Regions from separate parts of the Pseudoalteromonas sp. TAP-3C genome, predicted to be linked through region 2. Evidence: predicted binding sites of a transcription regulator. Region 2 holds the regulator's gene; each other region holds the start of a gene.
The links. The regulator sigma-54, encoded in region 2, starts transcription at its own class of promoters, with help from an activator protein. The targets are predictions, from matches to a motif close to GTTGGCACGNNNNTNGNNT.

Region 1: the regulator sigma-54 is predicted to act here: its motif matches at 3,802-3,820, upstream of AC6H44_RS12270 (DUF1328 domain-containing protein).
Region 3: the regulator sigma-54 is predicted to act here: its motif matches at 6,627-6,645, upstream of AC6H44_RS15705 (YggN family protein).

Annotation. Positions count from the first base shown of each region.
Region 1 covers NZ_CM187618.1:2,610,112-2,620,593, reverse strand. Annotated here, with positions in the region: gene alaS (alanine--tRNA ligase) at 1-1,170, shown strand, start outside; gene AC6H44_RS12290 (aspartate kinase) at 1,177-2,394, shown strand; gene csrA (carbon storage regulator CsrA) at 2,485-2,676, shown strand; gene AC6H44_RS12280 (YcxB family protein) at 2,729-3,196, opposite strand; gene AC6H44_RS12275 (hypothetical protein) at 3,344-3,535, opposite strand; gene AC6H44_RS12270 (DUF1328 domain-containing protein) at 3,584-3,757, opposite strand; gene AC6H44_RS12265 (OadG family protein) at 4,243-4,488, shown strand; gene oadA (sodium-extruding oxaloacetate decarboxylase subunit alpha) at 4,500-6,281, shown strand; gene AC6H44_RS12255 (sodium ion-translocating decarboxylase subunit beta) at 6,296-7,426, shown strand; partial or broken gene AC6H44_RS12250 (aldo/keto reductase) at 7,560-8,380, shown strand; gene AC6H44_RS12245 (hypothetical protein) at 8,401-8,577, shown strand; gene AC6H44_RS12240 (peptidoglycan DD-metalloendopeptidase family protein) at 8,641-9,954, opposite strand; gene tyrS (tyrosine--tRNA ligase) at 10,447-10,482, shown strand, end outside.
Region 2 covers NZ_CM187618.1:281,082-291,563, forward strand. Annotated here, with positions in the region: gene AC6H44_RS01290 (YgiQ family radical SAM protein) at 379-2,562, shown strand; gene mgtE (magnesium transporter) at 2,662-4,020, opposite strand; gene AC6H44_RS01300 (HPr family phosphocarrier protein) at 4,157-4,429, opposite strand; gene rapZ (RNase adapter RapZ) at 4,454-5,296, opposite strand; gene ptsN (PTS IIA-like nitrogen regulatory protein PtsN) at 5,315-5,767, opposite strand; gene hpf (ribosome hibernation promoting factor) at 5,772-6,059, opposite strand; gene AC6H44_RS01320 (RNA polymerase factor sigma-54) at 6,085-7,581, opposite strand; gene lptB (LPS export ABC transporter ATP-binding protein) at 7,650-8,375, opposite strand; gene lptA (lipopolysaccharide transport periplasmic protein LptA) at 8,372-8,911, opposite strand; gene lptC (LPS export ABC transporter periplasmic protein LptC) at 8,901-9,455, opposite strand; gene kdsC (3-deoxy-manno-octulosonate-8-phosphatase KdsC) at 9,452-10,003, opposite strand; gene AC6H44_RS01345 (KpsF/GutQ family sugar-phosphate isomerase) at 10,004-10,482, opposite strand, start outside.
Region 3 covers NZ_CM187618.1:3,350,475-3,360,956, forward strand. Annotated here, with positions in the region: gene AC6H44_RS15665 (DUF938 domain-containing protein) at 1-218, shown strand, start outside; gene AC6H44_RS15670 (GNAT family N-acetyltransferase) at 195-1,334, opposite strand; gene AC6H44_RS15675 (PrnB family protein) at 1,539-2,708, shown strand; gene AC6H44_RS15680 (aminotransferase class V-fold PLP-dependent enzyme) at 2,710-3,834, shown strand; gene AC6H44_RS15685 (RNA-binding protein) at 3,818-4,303, opposite strand; tRNA gene AC6H44_RS15690 (tRNA-Ser) at 4,438-4,530, opposite strand; tRNA gene AC6H44_RS15695 (tRNA-Ser) at 4,584-4,674, opposite strand; gene AC6H44_RS15700 (hypothetical protein) at 4,898-5,038, opposite strand; gene AC6H44_RS15705 (YggN family protein) at 5,792-6,589, opposite strand; gene AC6H44_RS15710 (PA3496 family putative envelope integrity protein) at 6,977-7,162, shown strand; partial or broken gene AC6H44_RS15715 (glutathione peroxidase) at 7,238-7,414, opposite strand; gene AC6H44_RS15720 (AzlD domain-containing protein) at 7,436-7,735, opposite strand; gene AC6H44_RS15725 (AzlC family ABC transporter permease) at 7,735-8,436, opposite strand; gene AC6H44_RS15730 (cytochrome b/b6 domain-containing protein) at 8,538-9,194, shown strand; gene AC6H44_RS15735 (c-type cytochrome) at 9,241-9,693, opposite strand; gene AC6H44_RS15740 (DUF2721 domain-containing protein) at 9,771-10,241, opposite strand; gene AC6H44_RS15745 (S8 family serine peptidase) at 10,466-10,482, shown strand, end outside.

The DNA.
Region 1 (10,482 bases), 1.1 Mb from region 2:
GGTCAACAAGGTATTATTGTTTTAGACCGCACGCCATTTTATGCAGAATCTGGTGGTCAAATTGGTGATAGCGGCACAATTACTGTAGCTGGTGGTGAGTTTGTTGTTACTAACACCACTAAACTGGGTGATGCATTTGCACACCATGGCACAGTGCAAGGGCGTATTGGGGTTAACGATAAAGTTGATGCAAATATTGATGCTAAACGCCGTGACAGCATCAAGAAAAACCACACAGCTACCCATATTCTTCACCAAGCATTGCGTCAACTTTTAGGTGAGCACGTATCGCAAAAGGGCTCACTTGTGCAGCCAGATCGCCTGCGTTTTGACTTCTCGCATTTTGAAGCGGTGACCAAACAAGAGCTGCGCGAAATTGAGCGCGTAGTGAATGACGAAATTCGTGGTAACTTTGCACTCAACACTGAGCTAATGGCGATTGATGATGCTAAAGCAAAAGGTGCAATGGCATTGTTTGGTGAAAAGTACGATGACGAAGTACGTGTCGTAACCATTGGTGATTACTCAATTGAGCTTTGTGGTGGTACACACGTCGAGCGTGCGGGCGACATTGGCTTATTCAAAATTGTATCTGAAAGCGGTATTGCTGCTGGCGTTCGCCGTATTGAAGCGGTAACGGGTGCAGAAGCAATTACTTATGTCAGTGAGCAAGAACAGCAATTAGCTGATGTTGCAGCGCTGGTAAAAGGCGACAGTGCCTCAGTACTTGAAAAAGTAACAGCCTTACTTGAAAAATCGAAAGGACTTGAAAAACAAGTTGCCCAGCTTAATGATAAACTAGCCAGTGCGGCAGGTGCATCGTTACTTGATTCAGTGGTTGAAATTAACGGGGTGAAATTACTGGTAGCCAATGTTGAAGGGACTGAATCAAAAGCGCTTCGCGGCATGGTTGATGATCTTAAAAACAAGATTGGCTCAGGTGTTATTGCGCTTGGTGTTGCCACAGGTGACAAAGTAAGCCTAATTGCGGGTGTAACTAAAGACTTAACGGGCAAAGTAAAAGCCGGTGAATTAGTTAATCACATGGCAGGTCAAGTAGGTGGTAAAGGCGGCGGTCGTCCAGATATGGCACAAGCGGGTGGTTCACAGCCACAAAACTTAACGGCAGCACTTGATAGCGTAACCGCTTGGTTAACTGAGCGTACTTAAGCTTAAGTGGCGCTTATAGTTCAAAAATTTGGCGGCACTTCGGTAGGCTCAATAGAGCGTATTGAAGCGGTCGCCGATCTTGTTGTTAAAACCAAACAACAAGGCCACCAAGTGGTGGTGGTGCTCTCGGCAATGTCGGGAGAAACCAATCGTTTAATTAATCTTGCCAAACAAATCGACTCTCGCCCTAGCAGTCGTGAACTCGATGTGTTACTCAGTACTGGTGAGCAAGTCTCTATTGCTTTATTAGCGATGGCTATTATTAAGCGCGGCCATTCAGCAGTTAGTTTATTAGCCGATCAGGTTAATATATTAACCGATAACATGTTTGGCAAAGCGCGTGTAGAAGAGGTTGCTGCAACACGTTTAAAACACGAACTTGAGCATAATCGCATTGCTATTATTGCCGGGTTTCAGGGGCGCGACATTGAGGGAAACGTGACTACGCTTGGGCGTGGTGGTACCGATACCTCGGCAGTTGAAATTGCCGGTGCAATAAAAGCCGATGAGTGTCAGATCTATACCGATGTGGACGGCGTATATACTACAGATCCGCGTGTAGAACCTAACGCACGACGCTTAAGCCATGTTACTTTTGCTGAAATGCTTGAGCTGGCAAGTTTGGGTGCTAAGGTGTTACATATTCGCTCCGTAGAGTCTGCTGGTAAGCACAATGTGCCGTTACGGGTTTTATCTAGTTTCAAACCTGACGCAGGTACATTAATAAGTTTTGAGGAGAGCGACGTGGCGAGCAACGTGGTGTCGGGTATTGCATTTAATGCAGATGAGTGTTTAATTAAGCTACATGGAATGCCGCAAGGATCTAAGCACCTTACAAAAGTTTTGAAACTTTTTGCTGATAATGGCATCGAAATAGATATGATTAATCAAACTAATCATAAAGCTGAAAAAGTCGACTACGCTTTCACAGTGCATTTAAATGATTATTTAAACGCGCTTGATTTGTTAACCGCCGCTCAACAGCAACTAGACGCACAGGTAATTGATGGTTTAATGAATGTGGCGAAAGTGTCAGCTGTGGGTATGGGCATGAAATCCCATTCTGGAGTAGCAAGTTTATTTTTTGATTCGTTAGCAAAAGAGAATATTGATGTGATGTTTATTTCAACCTCAGAAATAAAGATTTCAGTTTTAATAGATGAAAAATACCTAGCGTTAGCTGTTCGTGCATTACATAAGACATTTTTAACAGAAAATGAATAGATTGAGAGTTTTTACTTACTATTTAGTCTAATTTTAATTAAAATGTAAACGCGGAATCTTATAATTTTATTGGAACATGGGAGCAAGAGAATGCTAATACTAACTCGTAGAGTAGGCGAGACCCTTATGATAGGTGACGAAGTTACCGTTACTGTTTTGGGTGTTAAAGGAAATCAAGTTCGTATCGGTGTGAATGCACCTAAAGACGTATCAGTTCATCGTGAAGAAATTTACATGCGTATACAAGCTGAAAAGTCTAACCCTAATCCGGACAATGCTTAATCAATAGAGTATTAAATGTTTAGTTAATCACTATGACATTTGTAAAAGCCACTCACTGAGTGGCTTTTTTGTTTATAAAATCAATGGTTTCATCGTTGAGTATGGCTTTTGAAATGTACTGCATACCGCTTTTACTTTTTAACAGTAGTCCGCGATCTGTGGTAATAATTTCAATAATATCGTGCCACGCTAATTGGTAGTCTTTGTAATGATTAGAAGACGTTATTCCGTTTTCGTCGAAGGTGAGGGTAACTTCAGAGCCTGACGCTCTGCTGAGCATTTGTCTTGTGGCCCACCAAGGGCGGCGATAGTAAAAAGCAATGCATTCAAGTAAGGCTAACATCAGTAAAAATGTGCCCAGGTAATGATCCCCTAAACCATAAATGCCAAATAATCCTAATACAACAAGCAGTGCTAATAAAAAATATTTAGGTTGTGCGCGCTTACTGTAGGGCAACGACTGGTCGAAGCATTCATAAAAGTAAGGTTTATCGAGTTTGTAGGTTGTCGTAAATACCATGCATCTATACTTAACATTTATTTTTTATCATTTTAGCAAGCTATGGCATTAATACGCAGCTTAAATGAGATAAATTATTAAAAACGCTGTAAATTTTAGATATAAAAAAACGACCCTGAGGTCGTTTTAAAGAAAAATGATTGTAAATTAACAGTTTGTTTCTTTAGCATTAACGCCTTCTTTTACTTCTTCACAGGCGTCTTCTACTTTGTTTTGTACATCTGTCACTGCTTCGTCGATGCGTTCACCCGCTTCTTCTGCGTGATTGTCTTCACAACCCATAATAAATGCACTTGCAAATAGAGCAATAGCGACTGCTTTGATTGTTGATGATTTCATAATGTAATTCCTTATATAAAAGTTTAAAAGAGTTTGTCGTTTCGTTATCTATCTGGGGCCTTTACCGCGTAAAGCACCAGAGATAAGTGAAATAACCAGTAAAACTAAAAATATAAAAAATATGATTTTAGCAATACCTGTTGCGGTTCCTGCAATACCACCAAACCCTAAAACGGCTGCGATTAGAGCGATCACCAAAAATGTAATTGTCCAGCGTAACATTGATATCTCCTTATTGTGTTAATATTATTCTAAAGTACTAAAGTAAGCGAATATCGTGCCAGTATATTTTATTTATTAAAATCATGTATTTAAGTTTGTTGTGGTGTTTTTCTTTATTTAATTAGTAATTTTTACGATTTTATCGGTAACTTATTCACAGTTATATATGATGAAATAAAAAGTTATGTGAATCTATTTATTTTGGTAAGACCAATTTCTATTTGGTTTAAGTGTTACTGAATAACTTACTTAATAAGTTTGCTTTATATATCTTTTGTTTATAACGAACATTTTTAATATCTATCTTACAAGGCTAAATAAGCTATTTTAGGTGGTGTTAACTTTATTGATGATATGTTACTTTAAGTTTAATTGGTTTTACCAATTTACAACTTGTGGGCAAAAGAATCGCTTTTGTTATTGTGTGTGAATAATTATTTAAATAAACTGACTTTTTATTTTTTATGGTTTGAAAGGAGAGAATTATGGATATAGGGGCTTCGCTGATAACTGCGGGCAATTTAATGCTGACAGGTATGGTGAGTGTATTTGTATTTCTTTCTTTATTGATTGGTGCTGTGGTAACCATGTCTAAATTGGCTGCCAAATTTTCTCAGCCAGAGGTGGACGCACCACAAAGAGTGCCATCTTTTAAATCTCAAGGCGTACCAAGTGAACACATTGCTGCAATTAGTGCTGCCATCGCTCAGTACAAAACAAATAATAATTAGAGGAGCATGAAATGGCTAAATTGAAAATAACAGAACTCGTACTGCGTGATGCACATCAATCCTTATTAGCTACTCGCATGCGCTTAGACGATATGTTGCCTATTGCTAAAAAAATAGATGATGCTGGTTATTGGTCTATTGAGTCTTGGGGAGGGGCTACTTTTGATTCGTGTATACGTTATTTAGGTGAAGATCCATGGGAGCGTATTCGCGCGCTTAAAAAGGCCATGCCCAATACGCCACAACAAATGCTACTTCGTGGGCAAAACCTATTAGGTTATCGTCATTATGCAGATGATGTGGTTGAAAAGTTTGTAGAGCGGGCGCATGAAAATGGCGTTGATGTATTTCGTATTTTTGATGCAATGAACGATGTACGTAACTTAGAAACAGCTATAAAAGCAGCAGTTAAAGTAGGTGCGCATGCCCAAGGTACTATTTCTTATACAGTAAGTCCGGTTCACACTCTCGATATGTGGCTCACGCTTGCAAAGCAGCTTGAAGAATTGGGCTGTCATTCAATTTGTATTAAAGATATGGCGGGACTACTTAAGCCGTATGATGCAGAAAAACTAATAAAAGCGTTAAAAGAAACGGTTTCAGTGCCTATTGCCATGCAATGTCATGCAACCACAGGTTTGAGTACTGCAACTTATCAAAAAGCCATTGATGCTGGCATAGATATGCTCGACACCGCTATTTCATCAATGAGTATGACTTATGGTCATTCAGCAACCGAAACAATTACGGCAATTGTAGAGGGAACAGATCGCGATACAGGCCTTGATCTAAATCACTTAGAAGAGATAGCCGCATACTTTAGAGATGTACGTAAAAAGTATGCAGCGTTTGAAGGAAGCTTAAAAGGTGTTGATGGGCGAATTTTATTAGCACAAGTGCCCGGTGGCATGTTAACTAATATGGAAAATCAGCTCAAAGAGCAAGGCGCTGCTGATAAACTAAACGAAGTATTACTCGAAATCCCGCGCGTGCGTGAAGATCTCGGTTTTATTCCATTGGTAACACCTACCTCGCAAATTGTTGGTACTCAAGCTGTATTAAATGTTCTCACTGGTGAGCGTTATAAAACCATTACCAAAGAAACTGCAGGCGTATTAAAAGGTGAGTATGGTTCAACCCCCGCACCGATGAACAAAGAACTACAGGAGCGTGTACTCGATGGTAGCGAAGCAATTACCTGTCGCCCGGCGGATATCATTAAACCTGAGCTTGAAACATTAGAAGCTGAGTTAGTCAAACTTGCACAAGAGCAAGGCTTAACGCTTGCTGATGAGCAAATTGATGATGTGCTCACCTATGCGTTATTTCCGCAAATTGGTTTGAAGTTTATTAAAAATCGTAATAATCCTGATGCATTTGAACCTGTTCCTAGCGCCGATGACAGCTCAAGTAAAGCAACTGAACAATCAAAAGCAAGTAACAAAGGTGTTAAGGCCGAACAATACAGCGTTAAGGTCGATGGTAAAGTATACGATGTGGTCGTGGCTCAAGGTGGTGAACTTAAAGAAGTTACCCTCAAAGACTCTGAACATATTCCTCAGTCGGCATCAGTTGCTTCAGGTGAAACCCTTAATGCACCACTTGCCGGTAATATTTTTAAAATTAAAGTAAAACCAGGGCAAGTAGTCAATGAAGGGGATGTGGTGATTATTATGGAGGCCATGAAAATGGAAACCGAGGTACGCGCCATGCATACGGGTACTGTTGCAAACGTGCTTGTGTCTGAAGGCGATTCAGTGTCCACCGGCGATGCAATGATTGCCCTGGCTTAAGGAGTAAATAGAGGATGGATGGTATTTTAAACCTCTGGCATGCCACAGGTATTGCTAACTTTACATTGCCCGGGTTGCTGATGATTGCCGTTGGTTGTTTGTTGCTATTTTTAGCAATAGCCAAAAAATTTGAACCATTACTACTGTTACCAATTGGTTTTGGGGCTATTTTAACCAATATTCCGGTGGCTGGCTTATCAGACCCTGGTGGCTTACTTTACTATGTTTACTATGTCGGTATTGATACTGGTATTTTTCCGCTATTAATATTTATGGGCGTGGGGGCGCTCACTGATTTTAGTGCCTTGATTGCAAACCCGCGTATGTTGCTATTAGGCGCCGCTGCACAGTTTGGTATTTTTGCGACTTTATTTGGTGCTATTTTGCTTAACTTTATTCCGGGGTTTGAATTTAGTTTACAAGATGCGTCAGCGATTGCCATTATTGGTGGTGCAGATGGACCGACAGCCATTTTTTTAGCATCAAAACTAGCGCCTGACTTACTCGGTGCTATAGCCGTAGCCGCTTACTCATACATGGCGCTGGTTCCTATTATTCAGCCGCCTATTATGCGTGCGTTAACAACACCGCAAGAGCGTCAAATTAAAATGCCTGAACTGCGTAAAGTATCTAAAAAGGAAAAAATTATTTTCCCACTGGTGGTACTTACTTTAACGGCATTATTTTTACCCGTTGCCATTCCTTTGGTTGGTATGTTTTGTTTAGGTAATTTAATGCGTGAGTCGGGCGTGGTGGATAGGCTTAGTAACAGTGCCCAAAATGAAATCATTAATATTACCACTATATTTTTAGGGTTGGCTGTAGGCTCCAAACTTGCTGCAGAACAGTTCTTAACCTTAGAAACCATTGGTATTTTAGTGCTGGGTGCCTTGGCGTTTTCTATTGGTACCGCTTCGGGGGTATTTATGGCAAAAGGCTTAAATAAAATATCAAAAACCCCGATAAATCCATTAATTGGTGCCGCCGGGGTCTCGGCTGTACCGATGGCGGCGCGTGTAGTTAATAAGGTCGGACTTGAAAATAATCCACACAACTTCTTACTAATGCATGCAATGGGGCCTAATGTTGCTGGTGTACTCGGTAGTGCGGTCGCTGCCGGTATTTTACTTGCCCTGGTTGGTTAAATATACTTAGACTCAACCTATTAGCGCAGTTTACTGCGCTTTTTTTTGCCTAAAAAACTTAACGTAAACAGTTTCTTGTTTAGGTTTTTTTGTTTACAGTAATCATTCTTTATATTTTTAAGGGCTGTCTAATATGTCACACACTCCGCTGGCAAAATATCTCCCAAATGCAAGTAAGCTGATATTTGGTTGTATGGGCTTAGGAGGTGCATGGGATAAGAGTGCGATCAACAGTGCGCACTTACAGCAAGGACATGCATGCATAGATACAGCGATTGAGGGCGGAATTAATTTTTTTGATCATGCTGATATTTATACCTTAGGTAAGGCTGAACAAGTGTTTGGTAAGGTGCTTGCTCAGCGCCCAAAGCTTAGAGAAAAAATATATATCCAGTCTAAGTGTGGTATTCGTTTTGCTGATGAGAAAAACTCACAACGCTATGATTTTTCTGCCGATTGGATTGAGCGCTCAGTAGCAGGCTCATTAAAGCGATTAAATACCGACTACATAGATGTGCTGATGTTGCAAATCAAATAGAGGCGAGTTTGCAAAAGCATCAATGGGTCGATGAAGGCATTTATGTCGGTAATACCGATGGCAAAGATATTAACTTTACGCCAGGATGTATTGAATATTGCCGTGAGCATGATATTCAAATTCAAAGCTGGGGCAGTTTATGCCAAGGTTTATACTCGGGGGGCGATTTATCCAAGGCTTCACCTGCGGATATAAATACCAGTATTTTAGTGAGTAAACTTGCCATACTCTATGAAACAACGGCTGAAGCAATTGTATTGGCTTGGCTGTTGCGTCATCCTGCATTAATTCAGCCTATTATTGGCACTACTAATGTAGAGCGTATCAAAGCCTCGTGTGGTGCAATTAATATTAATTTAAGTCGTGAGCATTGGTACCAGTTATATATTAGCGCCAAAGGCTGTGCACTACCGTAACTTAATATCAAGAAGGTGATATGAACATATTTGTTATTTTAATTAGCTTGGTAATTGCTTTAGTGGTTATTATTCCTTTACTAGAAAAATACCAGAGTAAAATGGGGCTTGAAAACGCCACTAAATACAGCAAGTATATTTGGCCACTGGTTATGATCTCTTTGGTTGTGCAGCTTATATATGTTCTTTTAAATTAATCTATAAAAAAGCCTTTGCGGGTAACTCCAGCAAAGGCTTTTTTATTTAAGCATCGAAAATGTTTATTTAAGTGCTAGCTGTAATTCACGGTTACGCTCTAATTGGGCAATAAAGTTATCAGCAATTGGCTTAAATTTAGCCAGCTCTGAACGAGGTAATGGTTCAGACTTGGGCAGCTCAACGGTTTTAGGATTACGGTGAACGCCATTAACCAAAAACTCATAATGTAAATGTGCACCGGTAACACGACCTGTTGCACCAACTGTACCTATTTGTTCACCTTGTTTAATTTTTTGTCCTGTTTTAACTAAGCGTTTATTAAGGTGTAGATATTTAGTAACGTATTGTGTACCGTGGCTAATAAATACGTAATTACCATTATATTTGCTGTAGCCAGATTTAATTACTTTACCATTACCCGATGACACCACAGGCGTACCTGTACGCGCTGCGTAGTCAATACCGCGATGCGCTTTAACTTGTCCAGTTACTGGATGCAAGCGGCGAGGGTTGAAGCTTGAACTAATATATTTAAAGTTAACCGGTGCACGCAAAAAAGCTTTTTTCATACTGCGGCCTTCAGGGGTATAAAAATTACCGTCTGTGTGACGAATTGCTGTGTAGCGCTCACCTTGGTTGATAAATTCAGCGGCAATAATTTTACCAGTACCAATAAACTCACCATCAACATAATGAGATTCGTAAATTAAACCAAATTCATCACCCTTACGAATGTCGTTAGCAAAATCTACGTCCCAGCCAAATATATCGGCAAAATTCATAATTTGGCGTTCGCTCAACCCTGCTGCGATAGCTGAGGTCCAGAAGCTGTTTGAAATTTCACCGCCAACAGTTTTGCTAAGCGTTTCTATTTCTTTGCTGTCGATAGATGTGTCGTATTGGCCTTCGTCATTAAGGGTAACAAACAGGGTGTCTGTTTTAGAAATAACATAGCGTAATTGGGCCAGCGAACCATCCTCTGCAGTAGCAAAACTCAAGGTTTCACCAGGGTGGATTTTGGTTAGTTTGCGTGTTTCGGTATTGGTATTTACAAGTTTGTAAAGTGTTTGCGCAGAAAACCCAGCGCGCTTAAAAATGATCGCTAAGTTGTCTCCATTTTTTACAATATGGTCGACAAATTCGTATTCTGGAAGCTTTTGCGTTACTTGCTCTGAATTTAAGTCTGTGAGTTTTTCGTTTTCACCTACTTTTATTTGTAATTCGTAGCGCTTACCAATTTCTAGCGTGCTCTCGCTATTGTCTTTGGATGCAGTGGCTTTTTCAGAAGGAAGAAAGGTTAAGGCAACAATAGCAGAAGCCAAACCTAGAATAAGCATTTTGTGTTTTTTGGGGAGCGTGTTTACCACGTAAACCATAACGTGCCTTTTTCTGCTGTCAAGATAATAAATGGGCCATATAGCAGGATATAACGAATAATCGGTGAATACTAGTATTTTGTAGATTTAAACTCGAGTTAAATTAAGCTAAAATCACAGAGTATTCAGGCTGTATATGCTGATTGTAGTGTAGTAACAATTATTTTTTAATTTTAAGTAGAATATTTTTTTAGAATAATCTGAAATTAACTTGTTAAATAATGCAATGACAAGAAGTAATTAATCTATAAGTTTTTTTAAGTTCATTTAGCTGGTTTCTTAAGCATTATTAATAACTACTTTTTATTCCTTTTTAGAGCCTACCGCCTCGTTTTTAGTTAGTGCCATAATTAACTAAAAAAGTTATTCTAATTAAGTGGAAATTTGTTATGTTAGCTAAATAGTTTTATTTGTTTTGTGATAACGCGCTAGCAATAAAATGTGAGCATATTATACCCCCTTCGTTGTCAGAATTTTTTGGAGTAACACACAGTGGATTTACAAACCGCTCTAGCAGAGATAAAACGC
Region 2 (10,482 bases):
TTTCAAGGTTAAATTTGCAGCAGTCTGTTTGGTATTTAGGCAAGGTAGAGCCTATGTAGTGTGGTTATTCCCCATAAATAGGCGATAACGCAGCATCAATACCAAACAGGCGCTGCCCTTCGGGTTCTGCCTAGGGGCGATTTACTCTTTGTTGCTCGGTTTTTACTTAGCCCACTAGGTTACAAACCTCGCGCCGCGATTAAACCGCCCCTAGTTTGAACAAATTGTAATCCGCAAAGGTCAACAGACCCTAATAATATAGATGATTTATTTGTTTTAGTAATAGTATGTTTTTAATTAGTGCTTCCATTTTGCGCTATATCAACAAGGGTGTCGATAGGATATAATCTTCGCCTTTTGTATTTAACGGCCAATTTTATGAGCACATTAAAAGCTGAGCGTGCCTTATTCTCATACCCCAAGTATTGGGCTGAGTGTTATGGTACGGCTCCATTTTTACCTACTACACGCGAAGAAATGGACGCGCTCGGCTGGGATAGCTGCGATATTATTATTATTAGCGGTGATGCTTATGTAGACCATCCTAGTTTTGGTATGGCTGTAATTGGCCGCGTGCTTGAAGCGCAAGGTTTTAGAGTGGGTATTATTGCTCAACCCGATTGGCACTCTAAAGATGCATTTATGGCGTTGGGTAAGCCTAATTTATTTTTTGGTATTACAGCCGGTAACATGGACTCGATGATAAATCGTTATACCGCTGAAAAACGAATGCGCCATGATGATGCATATACTCCAGGAAATATAGGCGGTAAACGCCCAGATCGCGCAGTGATCATATACTCACAGCGTTGTCGTGAAGCCTATAAAGATGTGTTGCTAGTTTTAGGGGGCATTGAAGCCAGCTTGCGCCGTATTGCTCATTACGATTACTGGCAAGAAAAAGTACGTCGTAGTGTATTGTTTGATGCTAAGGGTGATATTTTAATTTATGGTAACGCCGAGCGCCCATTAGTTGAAGTGGCGCACCGTATCGCTGCCGGTGAAACCATGGATACTATTCAAGATGTCAGAGGCACCGCGGTTATTCGTAAAGAGCCTTTGCCTGGTTGGCGCGGAAGTGATTCAACCGCCATTGATAAAATTGGTAAAATAGACCCTATTCCTAATCCCTATGGTGCGGATGATGTTGGCTGTGCTAAATCAGAATTTAAGCAAGCCGGTATTGATTTACAAGCACAGGCTGCAAAACCAATTACTATTCAGCCTGCACGCCTTAAGCCTTGGGAAAAAACCTATGTTAAATTACCTGCATTTGAGCAAGTGAGTGTTAACAAACCTTTATATGCCCATGCCTCAAGAATTTTGCATCAAGAAACGAACCCAGGTTGTGCAAGAGCGTTATTTCAGCGCCATGGTGAGCGTTCTATTTGGGTGAACCCGCCAGCTTATCCACTTGAAACACATGAAATGGATGCGGTGTTCGGGCTGCCTTATCAGCGTATTCCTCATCCAAGTTATGGTGATAATAAAATCCCTGCTTACGATATGATTAAAACCTCGGTAAACATTATGCGTGGCTGTTTTGGTGGCTGTTCGTTTTGTTCTATTACCGAGCATGAGGGGCGTATAATACAAAGTCGTTCTCAAGAGTCTATTATCGAAGAAATTGAACAAATTAGAGATAAAGTACCTGGCTTTACAGGGGTTATCTCTGATTTAGGTGGACCGACAGCGAATATGTACAAACTGCGTTGTACCAGTAAAAAAGCAGAAAGTACCTGTCGGCGCTTGTCGTGTGTTTATCCTGATATTTGTAACCATATGGATACCGACCACACACCCACTATCGACTTGTATAAAAAAGCACGTGAGGTAAAGGGGATCAAAAAGATCTTAATTGCGTCGGGCGTGCGTTATGACCTTGCTGTACGTGATCCTCGCTACGTTAAAGAGCTGGTGACTCATCATGTGGGCGGGTATTTAAAAATAGCACCAGAGCACACAGAAGACGGCCCACTATCAAAAATGATGAAGCCGGGTATGGGTGCCTATGATGAATTTAAAGCCTTATTTGATAAGTACTCTAAAGAAGCGGGTAAAAAGCAGTATTTAATTCCTTACTTTATTTCTGCTCACCCAGGGACTAAAGATGAAGACATGGTTAATATGGCGTTGTGGCTAAAATCGAATGATTTTAAGCTTGATCAGGTGCAAAACTTTTACCCATCACCGATGGCTAATGCGACCACCATTTATCACACTGAGATGAACTCGTTACGTAATATTAAAAATAATACTGAGCAAGTTGCAGTACCCAAAGGGGCGCGTCAACGTCGTTTGCATAAAGCTATTTTACGTTATCATGATCCTGCAGGTTGGCCCATGATCCGTGAGGCGCTTCGCAGTATGGGCAAAGCCAAACTCATTGGTAAAGGCCCTAATTGTTTAGTGCCAGAAGAAGGCCGAGATGAAAAGCAAACTAAAGGCAGTAAAGGCAATAAGAGTGGTCGTCCTGCGCTTACTCGCCATACGGGGTTTAGCCAGTTTAAAAAGGCAAACACTAAACCTAAGGTGGGTGGTAATCGCCAACGCGCTAAATAACTTGAACTTTGGATTATAACCATCAGGTTAAAAAAATAGTATAAAGTAAAACACCGCGTATTCACGCGGTGTTTTGCTATATAAACGTATATTAAGCCATTAAACTAACAACCATGTGGCGGTGCCTAAAAAGGCAAATATACCCACAATATCAGTCACGGTTGTTAGTACTACACTGCCGGCCAATGCGGGGTCTATGTTCATTTTTTTAAGTAAAATAGGAATACATGCACCAGCGACACCGGCAACCACTAAGTTCATAAACATTGCAAAGGCAAGTACCGCGCCAAGCATTAAATCCCATTGCCATATTGCTATAACACTTGCGATAAGCAAAGACCATAACACGCCATTTAATGCGCCAATGGCGAGCTCTTTGAGCATTAAAAAACGTTGGTTAGTTTGATTAATATGGCCCACAGCCATACCACGTATCACTAGTGTCAGAGATTGACTACCCGCTACCCCGCCCATAGATGGCACAATACCATTGAGCACCGCAAGTATCGGTAAAATAGCCAGTGTGCCTTCAAAAAAGCTAGCTACAAAGGCTGCTGCTAATGCGGTAAGTAAGTTAACTCCTAGCCATACAGAGCGTTTTTTTGAACTTTTTAACACCGGTGCAAAGGTATCTTCTTCATCATCTAAACCGACTAAACCAAGTAGGCTATGCTCTGCATCTTCACGAATAACATCGACGATATCATCAATGGTAATACGCCCTAGTAAAAGTGCATTGTCATCAACAACCGGTGCCGATATCCAGTTATGGCGCTCAAACAATTGTGCTACTTCGCTTTCGTCCATTGAAATGGGAATAGACTCACAGTCTTCATCCATTAAATCCTGAACAATTTTTTCAGGAGGATTAGTTAATAAAGTGCTCAGCGATAGGGCGCCTAAAAAGCAGTTATGTTTATCAACAACGTATAAGTCATCCGTGCCCTCTGGTAGCTCACCGCGTAAGCGAATATAACGCAGTACAACATCCAGAGTTACATCTGGGCGAATAGTAACGGTATCGGTATTCATCAATGCGCCAGCAGAGCGCTCTTGATACGATAAAGCCTGCGTTGCGCGTTCTCTATCTTGAATATCCATAGCGCTAACAACATTTTTGTAAACATTGTCAGGCAAGCTGCGCAGTACTTCCCCTAAATCATCATGGCCCATGTCTTCTGTTGCTGCGGCAATGTGTTCAGGTGCCATTTGCGCAATAATACCCAAACGTACATCTTCAGAAAGCTCTTCAAGCACATCACCTTGTACATCAGGATCGACTAATTGCCAGAGCATGCGTCTAATTTTATGCGGAGATGATTCTAAAAGAAGGGCGGTATCACAAGGTGCCGTTTTTGCTAACATGCGCCTAACTTGAACAAATTGACCACTATTGAGTGACTTAGTCACCTGCTTTAGCTGTTGTAGTGGAATATCTTGTTCTAAAGCTTCAGGCATTGGCGTCCTTAATTAAATGTTATTACACAATGATGGGCATAAGTAATATGCAATTTTTTACTTATTTTACTTTATATTACTAAATTACCTCAACCAGTATTAACGCTTGCTTAGGGTTATTTAACAATGAGTCGTTTTATTCTTGCTCATTAAATTTTTGGTTTATCAGTTCACCTATTGCATTAAGTGCAGGCTCTGCATCAGGGCCTTCACACACCACCTTCACTTCTTTTCCTTGGCTGCTTTCGAGCAACATAAGTGCAAGTACACTGTCACCAGCGGCTTGTTTATCATCTTGAAATAAGGTGATAGTGGCATCAAACTGCACAGAAAGTTGAGCGAGAACAGTTGCAGCTCTAGCATGTAAGCCTAGTTTGTTTTTTATTAAAAATGTATTTTCTAAGTGCATTACTTATTCTCGTTTGAGTGAATTTTATTCTTGTTCTCGGTGGCGAATTTTTACGTTAGGGTGGCTCGTAGCGAAGCTCTCACCGATAGTTTGCGCTAAATAAACAGAGCGATGTTGACCCCCAGTACAGCCTATAGCAATCGTTAAATAGCTGCGATTATTTCGCTCCAAATGAGGCAGCCAAGTTTGCACAAAGGTTTGAATTTGCCAAGTAAACTTTTGCACTATGCTGTGACTGGCTAGGTAGTCTTTTACTGGTTGATCAAGCCCTGTAAGCGGTTTAAGTTCGGGTTCCCAATGTGGGTTTGGTAAAAAACGAGCATCAAATACGTAGTCTGCTTCTTTGGGGATGCCATGTTTAAAGCCAAATGATTCAAAAGTAATAATGAGTTGTTTATCTTTTTTTCCGAGTATTTTTTCACGAATCGATTCAGCAAGCTGATGCACACTTAAATCTGTGGTATCAATGATGTAGTTGGCGTGATTGAGTAATACATCGAGCAATTGTTTTTCTTTTTTTATAGCTAAATCAAGTGGCAATGAATCGATAGATAGAGGATGAAGACGCCTTGTTTCTGAAAACCGTTTTATTAATGTTTTATCGTCACTGTCTAAATAAAAGACCGTGGGTTTAGTGAAACCAGGTAAATATTCAATAATTTCATTAAATTGCTGCTGCTCTTTAGGGAGATTACGCACATCTACACTCACAGCAATTTTATTGTAGCTGTCTGAAACACTACGCACTAATGCTGGCAATAAGTTTAAAGGAATATTGTCTACGCAATAATAACCTAAGTCTTCAACCACGCGCAGCGCAACAGATTTACCAGAACCTGAGCGACCGCTTATAATTATTAACTCCATTTATCACCTTTATTGTTACTACGATTCACTTACAATTATCTGATACAACTCATTATCGGATTTTGCACTGCGTAACTGCTTGCAAAACGCCTTGTTGCTGAGCTTATCAGCAATAGTCGCTAACGTTTTTAAATGCTGTTGATTATCACCGTCTGGCACAATGAGAGCGACAAAAATATCCACAGGTCGGTTATCTATCGCATCAAAGTTAATGGCCGTTTCGTTTACTAAAACCAAGGCTAGTGGCTCTTGTACTCCACTCATACGCCCATGAGGAATTGCAATGCCTTTACCTATCCCTGTACTGCCTAATTTTTCTCTAGCAGTTAATGCATTAAGAATATCTTGTTGTGTTAGATAGGGCAGTTTATTGTGGGCCAATTCACTGATAAATTCTAAAATTCTTTTTTTACTATTAAAAAGGACCGCAGCTTTACTGCAGTCCTGACAGATAAGTGAGCTTAGTTTCATAGTGTTAGTGTCGAGCAAGTTTCTCTTTGTGTTTAATTACTTGACGATCTAGCTTGTCAATCAGCGAGTCTATAGCGGCATACATATCTTGGTGCTCGGTAGAGGCAAAAATTTCAGCACCACTAACATGAACGGTTGCTTCAGCTTTTTGGTTTAGTTTTTCTACATCGAGAATAACATGCACATTGGTTATGTGGTCAGTGTGCCTTTGTAGCTTAGCAAATTTACTGCTTACATAGTCTCTGAGCGAGTCGGTAATATCTACATGACGACCAGTTAAGTTAAGTTGCATAAACATTTCCTCTTTGTTGTACGCCTTAAATCAAGCTTTTGCGTTGATTCGACGGGGGAATAGCGAGAGATTCGCGATATTTTGCAATGGTTCTCCTCGCTACTTTAATTCCTTGCTCAGCCAATATATCTGCAATCTTACTATCACTCAATGGTTTGGCTGAGTTTTCTGCAGCGATTAACTTTTTAATTAATGCGCGTATTGCTGTAGACGAACATTCTCCGCCATTTTCTGTGCTTACATGGCTTGAGAAAAAATATTTAAGTTCAAAAATACCGCGTGGTGTGTGCATATATTTTTGTGTGGTTACTCGCGATATGGTCGACTCATGCATTTCTACCATTTCAGCAACATCATTAAGTACCATAGGCTTCATTGCCTCAGGACCATGCTCAAAAAAAGCCTGTTGTTGTTGAACAATGCAGTTAGTCACTTTAAGTAGCGTGTCGTTTCTACTTTCTAAGCTTTTTATAAACCATTTTGCTTCTTGTAAGTGCGAGCGAATAAACTGGCTATCACCACTTGATTTAACCGTACGCGACATAGCCGCATATTGGCTGTTTACTCTGATCTTAGGCATGCTATCTGGATTTAACTCAACCACCCAACGCCCTTTAATTTTTTTAACCGATACATCAGGGATAACATACTCAGACTCTTCTCTAACAATAGTGTCTGCCGGTCTCGGGTTGAGCGTATGAATTAGCCTCATGATCTCTTTAAGCTCATCTTCTTTGAGCTTTGTTTTTTTCATTAACGTGCGATAATCACGTGCTGCCAATAGATCAATATGACTGGTTAAAATCATTTTTGTTTCATTTAAAAAAGGCGTGTTTTTGTCAAACTGATTTAGCTGAATACACAAACATTCTTGTAAACTACGCGCAGCAATACCTACAGGGTCAAACAGCTGAATGCGTTTTAACACGGCTTCTATTTCATCCAGTTCAACTTCTTCATCGCTGCTTTCTTGATTAAAGCTCTCTAATATTTCTTCACAGCTAAGGGTTAAAATACCTGAATCGTCTACCGCTTCAACAATGGCAATCGCTATAGCCTCATCGGTTGGGCTAAATGGCGTAAGTTGAAGTTGCCACATTAAATATTCGTGCAGTGTTTCTGTCGAGGAGCCTTGATAAATAGATTCGTCTTCAGGCATAGGCCCAGATGAAGCCGCTGGCGCTGCGCTCATATATTCATCCCATGTCACATCCATTGCCATATCATCGCTAATGGTGTCTTTACTCATGGCTTCGCCGCTATCTTGCTCAAACTCGCTCGGTTTATCGTCAGCTGAAGCACTTAGCGTTAAATCATCGTTATCCGCTTTTTGTTCGTTTTTACCTGCCGTATCTTCGCTATAGTCTTGTTCTTCTACTTCAAGCAAAGGGTTGCTGTCGAGCGTCTCTTGTATTTCTTGCTGGAGATCCAATGTACTGAGCTGCAATAAGCGAATGGCTTGTTGCAATTGTGGGGTCATTGTAAGTTGCTGGCCCATGCGCAGCTGTAATGATTGCCTCATTTATCTCTAACAATCCTTATAAATTAGTATAATTAATCTTAGCAGATGCTTAGTGGAATAACACACTATTACAGCCTGAACTGCTCGCCCAAATAAACATCGCGTACTGTTTTATCGTTTAATACGTACTCGGGTGTGCCAGATGCAATTAACTCCCCATGAGAAACTATGTAGGCCTTTTCACAAACATCAAGTGTTTCACGGACGTTGTGGTCAGTGATTAGTACCCCGATCCCCCTATTTTTAAGATGTTCTATAATTTTTTTGATATCTAGTACAGAAATAGGATCGACCCCAGCAAAGGGTTCGTCTAATAAAATAAATTTAGGGTTTGCAGCTAAAGCGCGGGCAATTTCAACGCGTCGACGCTCACCACCCGATAAAGCCATACCTTGGCTTTCGCGAATATGCTGAATACTAAATTCATCGAGTAAATTATTTAAGCTCTCTTCGCGCTGTTGCTTGTTTAGTTCTTTACGTGTTTCTAAAATAGCCATTAAGTTTTGATAAACTGTCAGCTTTCTAAAAATTGATGACTCTTGTGGTAAATAACCAATCCCTAAACGCGCTCGGCTGTGCATTGGTAATAACGTAATGTCTTTGTCATCAATTGATATTTTACCTTTGTCGCTCGGTACAAGGCCGACAATCATATAAAAAGTGGTGGTTTTACCTGCACCATTAGGGCCTAATAAGCCCACAATACTGCCAGCTTCAACCTCTAACCCTACGTTTTTAACCACTTCACGGCCTTTATAGCTTTTTGCTAATAGCTCTGCTTTTAATATGCTCATGGTTGGCCTTTATCACCTACTTTTTTGCTTTCAAGTGGCACTAAAATAGTATGTACACGGTCTGTTGAATCCTCGTCTTTTTCAGCGCTAATCAACTGCTGCTTTATATCGTAAGTGATGCTTTTTGCCGTTATTTTTTGTCCTGCTTGAGCTATGCTGGCATCGCCTATTAAGGTTAAAAAGCGCTGCGATACATCGTAACGAACTTCATTAGCGCTGGCGCTCATGATGTTGCCATTCGCTTGTTTTTCTTCAAAATAGGCAGGGCTGCCCGTGGCAATTAAAAGTTGTTTGTTTTCGCCTAAGTCATCACGTTTATGTACTTCTAAGCGATCAGCGGTGATACGGCGATTGCCATGTATAATTTCAACATTTTTCTCAAAAATGCCAACGTTTTCTTTTAACTGACCTTCTTGCCTGTCTGCACTAATTGAGATTTGATTAGCGGCAGGCTCTGCAGTCGTGTCGGCTGAATTGCTATGAAAAGCAATCAATAGTGAAGGAACAATTAAAATTTTAAGTAGTTTATTGGTCATAATATAGGGTTCGCGTATGGTTAATAAGTTTAATCACTTCGGTTTTTAAATCGGCCTCAAGGCCTTTCCCCGTGATTTTTAAATTAGGTCCTGTAATAACAACGCTCTGCTGTGACTGCATGGTTAGCAGTTTTATATCTACATTGATGCTGTCGGCAGTGATAGAGTCAATCATGGCGTTATCTATTAAATTCTGAGCTTTTACATTGCCTTCTAAAATCAGCAGTTTATCGTCATAGAGGGTGGCTTCATCGGCATTAATACGCCAAGTTTGCCGCTCGTTGTACAAGGTAAATATAGGTTGCTCAAAAAAAGTAAAACCGAGTTGCTGGTATAACTCCATTTTTATCGCTGTCACTTTATGGCTTATTTTACCTTGATTATTATAAGCCGTTTGTTTTAGTTCAATGGCGGTATAATCGGGCTTGGCAATAACTTGTGTTTGCTCATTTGTAATAATATCGACTTGAATAAAGTAAGGATACCAGAGCCAAACCATACAGCTTATGAATAAAACGCTCAGTATAATGCGCGCTACATTCATGAACTGCTTCCTTGGCTGGTAAGCGGTTTGTTGTTTTCAAGCATAAGTAGGTCTGTTAACTCTCTTACTGCACCAAAACCACCCGGCTGCTGAGTGATATAATGTGATAAACGCTTAATAAGTGGGTGGGCGTCGTTAACGGCCACTGCAAACCCAACTTTTTCCATTACTGGCATATCAGGGCCATCATCACCTATGTAGGCAATTTGCTCATCGCTTAGTGCTAATTTTTGTTTTAGTTGTTGATAAGCTATAAGTTTATCTTCTTGGCCTTGGTATATATGTTGTACAGTTAGGCTACTCATACGTTGCTGAACTATTTGTGAATGGCGACCGGTGATCACCGCCACTTCAAACCCACTAGTAATAAGCGCTTTAATGCCAAAGCCATCTTTAGTGTTAAATGCTTTAAGCTCTTCCCCTTGGTTGCCAAGGTAAATACGGCCATCAGAAAACACACCGTCAATATCACAAATTAACAGCTTTACTTTTTTTGCGCGCTTTTTGGCATCATCACTTAACGGTTGATAAAGATCCGCAAACTGCATTTACAGCACTCCCGCTTTTAGTAAATCTTGCATATTTAGTGCGCCAATGGGGTGGTTTTGTTCATTTATGACGATTAAGCCATTTATACGCTTTTGTTCCATAATATTTAATGCCTCAGCGGCTAACATATCTTGTGTAGCTGTTGTGCATGATTTAGTCATGACAACATTAATTTCAGTGCTGTGAATATCGACACGTTGCTCTAAAATACGACGCAAGTCGCCATCAGTAAATAGGCCTGCGAGTTGTTTTTTGTTGTCAACAATAGCTGTCATGCCAAGCCCTTTAGCTGACATTTCTATTAAGGCGTCTTTAATTGTTTGTGTTTCATTTATAATGGGCGTGTGAACACCACTGTGCATTACATCTTTTAAGGTTAACAGTAAGCGCTTACCCAAGCTACCACCGGGGTGTGATAGGGCAAAATCATCAGCGGTAAAGCCGCGCGCTTCTAATAATGCCACGGCCATTGCATCAC
Region 3 (10,482 bases), 340 kb from region 2:
AAGGAATTGTATGTGTGTATGGGCCTTTTAAATATAAAGGGGAATTTACTAGTTCCAGTAATAACGAGTTTAATAGTTTATTGCAAAGTCGCGATCCTCTCAGTGGTATTCGCGATTTTGAAGCGGTTGCGCAACTAGCTAAAGATGCGGGGCTTTCGTTGGTGAGTGATAATGCCATGCCAGCTAATAATCAATTACTCGTTTTTAAACGGCAATAGTGTAGTGCATTGCTGTTTATAAATATGTATATGCTGGCGTTCGCGTTTTAAGTAGTCGCTAATCGCATTATTAAACTCAGGATGAATAATGTGATGGGTTGAGAAAGTGGTAACAGGTTGAAAACCACGTGCTATTTTATGCTCCCCTTGTGCGCCAGCATTAACACAGTGAATATTATGCTTAATCGCGTATTCAATTCCTTGGTAATAACACAGCTCAAAGTGAAGTGAATCAACGTCTTCACTGGCACCCCAATAGCGGCCATAAAGAGTGTTTTCGCCAATTAAGCTTAATGTTGCAGCAATCACTTGTTGGTTTTTTTTGGCTAGCATAATGAGTAATTTGTCAGCCATTAAAGCCTGTAACAAACCAAAAAACTCACTGTTTAAATAGCCTAAATGGCCCGAACGTTTCAAGTAAGTTCGTTGATAAAACTCACAAAAAAGCTCCATAGTGGCGGTGGTAATTTGCTCGCCTTTAAGCCATTCAATACTGATGTTTTGCTCTGTAATTTTAGCGCGTTCTTTTTTGACGGCTTTGCGTTTACGGGCATTAAAGGTTTTTAGAAAGTCGTCAAAATCTTTAAAGTTGTTGTTGAACCATTGAAACTGCACGCCGGTTCTTAGCATGGCACCTGCATCATTAAGCGCTGTGGCTTGCGTTTTATCGCAAAAGTTTACGTGCCAGCCTGACCATGCTTGTTCTTTACTGTGAATATTAAGTTGCTCTGTTATGTATTGATACACTAACTTTGGGTTGCTATGCGCAATACTTATTCTTTGCCCTTCAATGGGGCTAAAGGGAATTGCGCATAACCATTTAGGGTAATAATCTAGGCCATTATTTTCATAAGCCTCAGCCCATGCCCAATCAAATACATATTCTCCATAGGAGTGTTCTTTTAAATAACCTGGGGCAAGCGCAATGAGTATATCGTCCTCATAAATAGCTAAGTGATGGGGTTGCCAACCTGTTTGAGCGCTTACGCATTGGCTTTGCTCTAATGCATATAAAAAAGCATGCTGAGTAAAAGGTTCATTGCCAAAAAAACAGTGCCACTGTGTTGCATCAATTTGATCGATGCTATTAAACCATTGGTGTGAAAAGTAACTCATAATGACAGGCCTAATTTATATGTTGAGTTTAAAGGGTAAAAGAGTTGTTATTAAAATACGCGGCGTGTTTTTCATTTGTTCTTTCAGTGCTAAGGTAGAAAGTCTATGAGCTTATCGCGTTTAAGTGTTTTTGCAAGATATTGATTAACAATACTATTACTGGCTGAGCGCTTTGTTAACAAATAATAATAACAGGATATAGTCATGAGTTCTTACACTACTGAGTTTGATGGTTGGATTAGATCTGAGTTTGTTATCTTAAACTCTCAATTAGAGCAGTTATATTGGCAACAAGCCGATAAGGCGAATGTAGAAGGCGTGGGTGATAATTTAAAGCAGGCATTGAAAGAGCAGGGCAATGCATTTATCAGTAATTTATTGGCCGAGGGTAATACTGATGAGGGGTTTGATAGTGCATTCGATTTGCTTGGTAATGTTGGTTTGTTTATGGCGGCTTGTCGTCGGCATGAAATTACAGAGCCAAGCAGAGAAAGTACTTCACCGTTGATAGAGGCATCGGCACTTGCTATGCACATTGGCGCTTCTATTGGAGTAACGCCTCGTTTTGCCACCGCGCATTTAACCACCCATAATAAAGCCATTAATGGTACCTATAAACGCTTTACAAATCTTGATGATGAAGCCCTTTTTTTAGATTACAACACCCAAGGCATTTTAGCGTATAAGCGCTCGAGCGATGCGTTATTAAAGATATTGCCCTTGGGTATTTCTCACCCCGTTACAGCCGAACTACTTGAGGTGGTTAAAAAGGCATTAATGGATGTAATAGCGTCGAATAATGCCTTGTACACACAACTAGACACCAAGCGCTTTTTTAATTGCGTGCGCCCGTATTACAAGCCATACAGAGTAGGAAAAGAAGTTTATCGTGGTGCAAATGCAGGCGATTTTGCCGGTATTAATGTTATCGATATGCTGCTAGGGCTTTGCAGTGCCAATGAGCCGAGTTACTCACAAATGCTGGTGGATAAGTTTTTATATATGATGCCAGAGGATCAACAAATACTGCGTGAAGCCATGCGTATGCAAAGCTTAATGGATGACTTTTTAGAGGCTGAGCAATATAAACACACAGCGTGGTTTAAAAAAAATGGCAAACTATTTATTCAAGTGTGTAAATTACATGGCAACACCGCTATCGGTCATCATAATCAGCTGGTAGAAAAGTTTATTGCTCAGCCATCACAGCACATGCAGCAACAGCATATGAGTAAAGTAACCGCCAGTGGACCTCCTTTACCGGTACTGCTCGATTCATTAGCTAAGTTAAGAGATAGGCGCGCAGCGGCTAAGCGTGACGATATTAATACGCGTTTTGATGATTTAAACACGCTAAAACAGTGGATTAATTAATATGGCTAAAAATGATTTTTGTATGCCACAGGGTTGTTATTTATTAAGCCACTCTGTTGGCCGCCCATTAAAAACGAGCTTAGAAAATGCCACTGAACACTTTTTTACTCCTTGGCAAGAAAGTGTAAAAGAGCCATGGCAACAGTGGCTGCCTGCTGTTACGCAGTTTACTGATGCATTAGGGCAGCTGTTTAATGCTCCCAGTGAGCAATTTTGCCCTCAGGTTAATTTATCCAGTGGTTTAACTAAATTGGTGATGTCACACCCTATATTTAATAAACCACAGTGTACGGTATTAATGGCGCAGGCTGATTTTCCCAGTATGGGGTTTGTAATGCAAAAAGCACTGCCTGACTGTGCAAAAATACGCTACATCCCTGAGGATGAAGACTTGAGTGATATACAAGTATGGCAGCGTTATTTAACTTCAGAGATTGATGGGGTATTTGTTAGCCATGTTTATTCAAATACCGGGGTGCAAGCGCCCATAAGCGATATTGTGGCGCTGAGTAAAGTCACGAATACACTCTCAATTATTGATGTGGCGCAATCTGCAGGTGTGATCCCATTAGATTTAACGATGTTAAATGCTGATTTTATGATTGGCTCAAGTGTTAAGTGGCTATGCGGCGGTCCTGGAGCTGCTTATTTATGGGTAAATCCAAAGCAAATAACACAGTGCGAACCAAAAGATGTTGGCTGGTTTTCACATCAAAACCCCTTTGAGTTTGATATTTCGCATTTTGAATATCACCCTAAAGCGCTTAAGTTTTGGGGCGGTACGCCCTCGGTACTTCCTTATATTATTGCCGCTCATAGTATTGAATCCATTGTTGAATTTGGCGTTGAGCAAGTGAGATTGCACAACTTGATGTTACTTGAGTTAATTCAGCAGCAATTGGGCGCTTTTTTAATATCACCTAGCGCTAAAGAGCAATGTAGCGGTACCGCTATTTTAGATTTTGCTGAGCATCAGCAGATTGTATTAGCAGCCCTAGAAGCCACAAAAATAAGCGTAGATGTGCGAAAACTTGGTATGCGTGTTTCACCGCATATTTATAATACGTCGTCAGAAATACAAACCTTAATAGATACCGTAAAAAATGTGCTTAAGGCTGCTGACTAAGCTGTTGCTTTTTTTGAATAAGTGCTGTTATTTGCTGTTGCGCTTGCTTTATTTGCGGATCAAATTTTTGTTTAAGTGCCGCCGTTTCAGTGGCAATCGCATCTGCAATTGAGCGGGCCCCTAAGCGATTTGCTTTATCTTGGGTAATGTAATCGATTTGCTGTTTTTTTTCTGTGTATTGTTGTTGGTATTGTTTAATTTTAAGTTCAAGCTGCTTAATATCGCGCTCTATTTGCTGCACTTCAAGATAGTCTGCAACAGAAGTATCGGCAAGTTGTGTGTTTTCATGTGATGTATTCGTTTGCATGATGTTGACGTTTGTAAGTGTGATCACTTGAGCGTCTTTTGCACAAGGGGTTTGACTAAAAGTAGCTACTCCTTTAATGATGCATTTATAAACGGTCACTTCATTTGCAGCGTTAACACTGCAGGTACTCAAACAACACAGTAGTAATAGTCGCTTTGCCATGGTTAAACCTAAGCTGGTTTAAAGTGCCATTTATAATGCACTAAGTTGTAAGAGCTTACAATTTGTTTAATTTATTAACGTGCGCTAAATTTTAGGCACAAAAAAACCACAACTAAGTGGCTTATAATTAGTAATGGTGGAGAGGGAGGGATTCGAACCCTCGATAGAGCTACAAACTCTATACTCCCTTAGCAGGGGAGCTCCTTCGGCCACTCGGACACCTCTCCGACGCATTATTCAGCATGCTATCAATCGGAAAAAACCAATTAATACAAATAAGTGGTGGAGAGATAGGGATTTGAACCCTAGAGGGGCTATAAACCCCTGCCGGTTTTCAAGACCGGTGCATTCGACCACTCTGCCATCTCTCCACGTCGTGATGCAGGATAATACTTAGGAGAGTTGCCTGTGTAAATAGCAAAAAGATCGTTTGCTTAAAAAGCGAGCGTAAATAAGGTTTTTTTTATAAATTATGGAAGTTTAAGATGATTTTGTAACTCTGAAGGGGTTTGCAGCAAACAAGTGGAGCTAAAGAAGGGATGTTCTTCAGTGGTTGGGTGTTTGCTGCAACAATACAAAAATCATGGTTGGTGATTATTTGTATTGAATGGCACTGCCAAGTGCTAATTTTTTTCCGTAACGGTTAAGTTTAGCTAACATTTTCGCTTTGCGATTAGTTGGTTTAACTGCAACGTGAGTTGTGGCTGTTTGATTTAATGTATTAATTGGGGTCATTGTATTCGCTCCAAGGTTGTGTCTGTTGAAAACATGTACATTTTGCCCGTGGGCTGGTTAAAAATAAAGCGATAAAAATTACTGGTGAAGTATTAGTTTTTTTAATCCGAAAGGTTTTTTAACTTACTATATTAATGACTATTTTTTTAAAATTGTATATTTATTCATTTTAATAATTGGCTATATTGCTTTTATATGGGTGTTTTTCGATTATTTTAATTTTAATTTGTTTATAAAAAGAATTTTTTGAATAGTTATTCAGATTAAATTATTTTGTATTTATTAGGTTTTATTTTGCTTTGCTCAAAGATTTAACATGCTATTTATAGCTGGTTAATTATTTGTCAGAGAAGAGCATTAAATAAATTATAAAAAATAGTGTTGCGGAGTGTTTAAATTATAAAAAAAGTGCCTAGGTTACTAGGCACTTTGGAGTTAGTAGCGTATTTAAGCGCTTCTAACTGGGGATTGAACCGCCTCAGGGATATAAAACTTAAAAGAGGTGGTTTTAATGGGTTGCAATTAGGGCTTATAAACATTAGCTCGTACGATATTTTAAGCCATATAAGACAAGTGAAGATTTTATTTTTTACTATAAAGCCACAAAATGGCTCTGCACAGCAAGAGCAGATCCGCTCAACATACTATTATTTGAGTTAAATGGTGCTGGTGGGGGTAAAAACGCAAAATGCGGCATAGCTTAAAAGCACATGCCGCAAAGGGAGATTAATGTCAATGTAGCGTATTATTCTATTAGTGCTGCTGTTTTATAGTGAATAACTCATAGCCTTTTAATGCAGGCACTTGTGCAGCAAGTTGGGTTTCTTGTTGTGCGATTTCAACAAAGTCATCACACAGTGTATTTGCACGTTGCTCAAGTTTTTTTGTATGGTGCGCTACTTTTTCTTCTATTTGTGTACCCATATTTTCCATGCGCTCTTCAAACGCTTGCATGTCGCCACCTGAACCCATTAGCTCAGAGCCTAAGGCCACTAAAATGCTGCCCATTGATTGCATCACGGCCGACTCAACGGCCGTTTCTATTTGTTGTTCAAACTGCTGTTCAAAGTTTTCACCAAACTGAGTAAAGCTTTGCTGGCCCATTACAAATGCACCCTGCTGATAAAATGTACCCTCTACTTCTTGTTGAATATCGTCCATTAAAGTTGAAATGTTATCGAGACCATCAATATTAAATGCATTGGCGACTTCTTTTAATGCAACGCCTGCAATTTTAACTCCATCAAGTGCAATATTAGCTACCTCAGGTAATTTTGCGCGTAAATTATCGGTGTAGTCGAGCAATGCTTGGTGCTGTGTACTATTTAATGCTATGTGTTCGCCATTGATGGACAACTTACCTTGGGTAGTAAATAACATACGCTGATCAGCGTTTGTAAAAATTTCCAATTCATTTGGCTTGATGCGTACATCATTTTTAAACTCAACTTTACACTCGTCGTTACTAAATGAAATTGAGGCGCTGTTATCGTTATGAGCCATTACGACGGGGCTGCACATAATTGCGCTAACTAATAATAATTCTTTCATGTTTATTCTCTGTTTTTTGTTGATGATAATTAACTTATAACAAATTTGGTGCCAATAGTTTTTAGTATTTAAAAACAGTGAGTTGTGGTTTTAAAGGTGCTTTGAAGCTGAAAGCACAGTCATTTAAAAAGCTAAAATTTGGTCAAAATAACCAATAATTAAATACTAATAAGTAAAATTTATCGATACGATAAAAAACTCTCACTTTCCACAATTCAAATTTAGCGCTACTTATTCACAATACTGACACAGAGACTATTTAAGATAGCGATGTGGCTTTATTTTGACGTAAATTTGTACAGTAAATTTATGTCGAACATTTTAATTTCACCAATTATCGCGATACAAGTATCCGTGATTGGTCTCAAACACTTTATGGAGTGGGTTGTGGGTAAGACATTTAGTTATGATGCGCTAGATGATGATTTTGTTGAAGACGAATACGAAATGGTCGGGCGTAATCAACACGACAAGAAAAAGCAAAAGGTAAAAAGAAAGTTAGAGGATTACCTGGAGCAAAAACGTTTGCGTAAAAACCTAGGTGAAGATGACTTAAACGATTACATTGATTGAGCTAGTATAAATTGATACCAACATATTGGTTTTATATAGTTGGTAATAAAGAGGCTTTAAGCCTCTTTATAATTTTTAGTCGCAAACTTTAGCGGCCAGCAATGCTTTTTTAATCACTTTTTCCAGCTTTTCAGGTTTAGTAAAAGGTGCGTAGCGTTTAATTGGTGCGCCGTCTGCGGCAATCAAAAACTTGGTAAAGTTCCACTTAATTTTTCGTGTTAAAAATCCGGGTAATACAGATTTTAAATAGCGAACACCGCCATTACTTTTTTGTTAATTTAAAACTAAAAATAGCCCCATGCCAGCCAGTGTAGTTAGATAAATATTATGCGTTTTATAAGCAACTATAATCGCCACTATCGCTGCACTAAGGTAAGGATTTTGCCAGTTTAGATTAATGCCTTCGTCATTTATAAATACAATTGGCACCCAAATAGCGGTTAAAACAGCGGGCGCACTGAAGCTTAAAAATTGCTGCATTTTAGGCCCTACTTTAAATGGTAGAGCGCGATGTAAAAATAAATAGCGGGTAAAAAAAGTAATACACGCCATAAGTAAAATAGTTATCATCATTACTTGGCGTCCTTATTTTTTGTTATTCTGGTAACAGTATAGCCTGCGCTCATTGCTAATAGCGCTGAGCATACTAACCACAGCTCAAAGCCTGTACTTTTAAATAGGGTGGCACTTATGCCTGCTACGATAACAGTGACAAGTGTGGCTAAGTTTTTTATTCCTGGGATCACTAAAGCAATAAAGGTTGCAGCAATTGCAAAATCGAGCCCTAAATTGGTGAGATCTGGCAGCATAGTACCGGCAATAATACCGATAAGAGTCCAAATATTCCACGCAATATAAAAGCTAAAACCTGCGCTCAGTGCGTAAATTAAACGCGTTTTAGTACGATAGGCGCGAGGGTGGTGCGAAAAGGCAAATAGCTCATCGGTCAACACAAAGCTGACAGGTAAGCGCCAGCGCATGGGCTGTTCAATTACTTTATGGCGTACTGCCAAACCATATAAAAAATGGCGAGAGCTAATAATAAATGTAGTAAACAAAATAGTGAGTAGTGGCGTGTTGCCTGCTATCAACTCAATCGCAACCAGTTGCGCTGAACCTGCAAATACCAGTAGCGACATGGCTTGAGTTTCAAACGGGCTAAAGCCATTTTGTATGGCTAATGAGCCACATAAGATGCCCCAAGGGATAACCGCCAAGCACAATGGCAACATATCTAAAAAGCCTTTTAATAATGGTTTTTTAATTGACTGCATGTGTTTTACTCTGTGTGACGGTAGAAAGACTCATTAGGATACCTTAAAATGCTAAAATAGTTAGCGTTTTAGATGATACTGTTTTTTTTAGGGAAGGTGCAATGTTCAAAGTAAAAGTATGGGATGGTTTTTTAAGAAGCTTTCATTGGTTATTAGTGCTGAGTATTGCCGTACTTTATTTTAGTATAGAAGAGGGCATGATAGAGCTTCATTTTTTAGCAGGTTTTTTTACTTTAGCGCTTATCTCAACGCGGGTTATATGGGGCCTCATAGGCAGCAAAACCGCTAAAATAAAAGCATTACTGTATTCCCCTAAAACGGTATTTACTTATTTTAGGGGCGATAAACTAGATGATGTGGGTCATTCTGCGTCTGGTAGTTATATGGTGTTGCTCTTTTTTGTATTAATTATTACCCAGTTAGTTAGTGGCCTGATGAGCAGTGATGGCATTTTAACTGACGGCCCATTAGCACAGTATGTATCGAGTGATACCATTGATTTTACCAATTGGTTACACCGTAGCAATTTTGATATTTTGTTTTATGCGATTATTTTACACGTTGTGGCTATTATTGCTTATAAGATAAAGGGCAAGCCTTTAGTTAAAGCCATGATCACCGGCAATAAAACACTAACAACGCAAAGCTCAGAGCCAAATACCAAGTCGCCATGGCTTGCATGGGGTATTTTTATTATTTTACTGGTTATATTAATGACTACGTGGGGAAGTGAGCATTTACGTTATTTATTGAGTTAAAAAATGGCGCTAATGCAGCGCCATTTTTATTTAATACACAGTGTTATTAGTCTTTAAATTGCGTGTGGCAATCTTTGCAGCCTTTAGCCCATGCGCCAAATGCTTTACCAATAATTGCTTTATCGCCAGATTGAGCTGCAATAGCTAGTTCATCAGCATATTGTTGAAATGCCGTCGCTTTTTTCATAAAGGTATCGTTTTCTGACCATACAGCCGGTAATGCCGATGTATCACCTTTGTCGGTACCTGTATAAAATGCTTCCCATGGCATTTTTGCAAGTGCTGCGGCATTGTTTGCACGTTGTTTAAATTGTTCAGCATCAAACGGTATTTTGCCTTTCATCATGGCGCCCATGTCGCCAATTTGTACTGAAAGCATAGAAAATGCAGCTTGGCGGTATTTAATTGCATCACTTGGCTCTTTAAATGCCGAATTTGCAGATACGCTTAGCGCGCATGTTGACAGTAATGCCCCAATAAATATTTGCTTTAATTTCACTCTATCTTACTCCTGTAACGGTTATTTGATTATCTTTGTATATTAGTTAGTTTTTAAATTAAGCTCAGATATTCGGCTTAATCGTTTATATCAATATCAGCAAATATCATCCCTCGGCGCATGCTGCGGGTTGCTAAAAATACCTCGCCTAGTAGTGACATAAACGCGCAAATCAGCAATGCCATGGCGCCGACAAAACAGCTGCCAATGGTGACACCTAAATTTATTGACTGAATGTGTGATAAAAACAACAACATAACTACGGCACATACTAGCAGCGCGCTGAGCACACTTAAGCTAAATGCAATGTGTATAAAGCGAGAACGTTTAAGCAGAGCTCTCAGCTCGGTAGTCAAAGATAAGTTAAACTCTTCATCCGTACTGACTTTTAATTTACGCTCTAGTTGTCTTGCTCTGTCTGTAATACGTGCTAAACGGTTTGATAAAACCCCCAGTGTTGCGGCAATACCGGTAATTAAAAAAACGGGTGCAACCGCTGTTTGGATGACCTTAGCCATGGTTAAAATATTAATTACGTCGTTGTTCATTATTTTCTCAAAATCTTTTATTTACAAACTTTTACAATTTATCATTTGTTGATTTTAATTTTAAAATCAACTGCTTAATAGGTTTTCTTGATAGCCCCTATCTTTTTTGTAACTTAAATGTAGCAATAACGTTGCTTAAGCAAAGGTTAACGATTTATATTAGCCAGCATTATTAAATAAAAATTAATCATTACAATAATACATAACCTATCCTAGGGGAAACAATGTCTAAAAATATAAT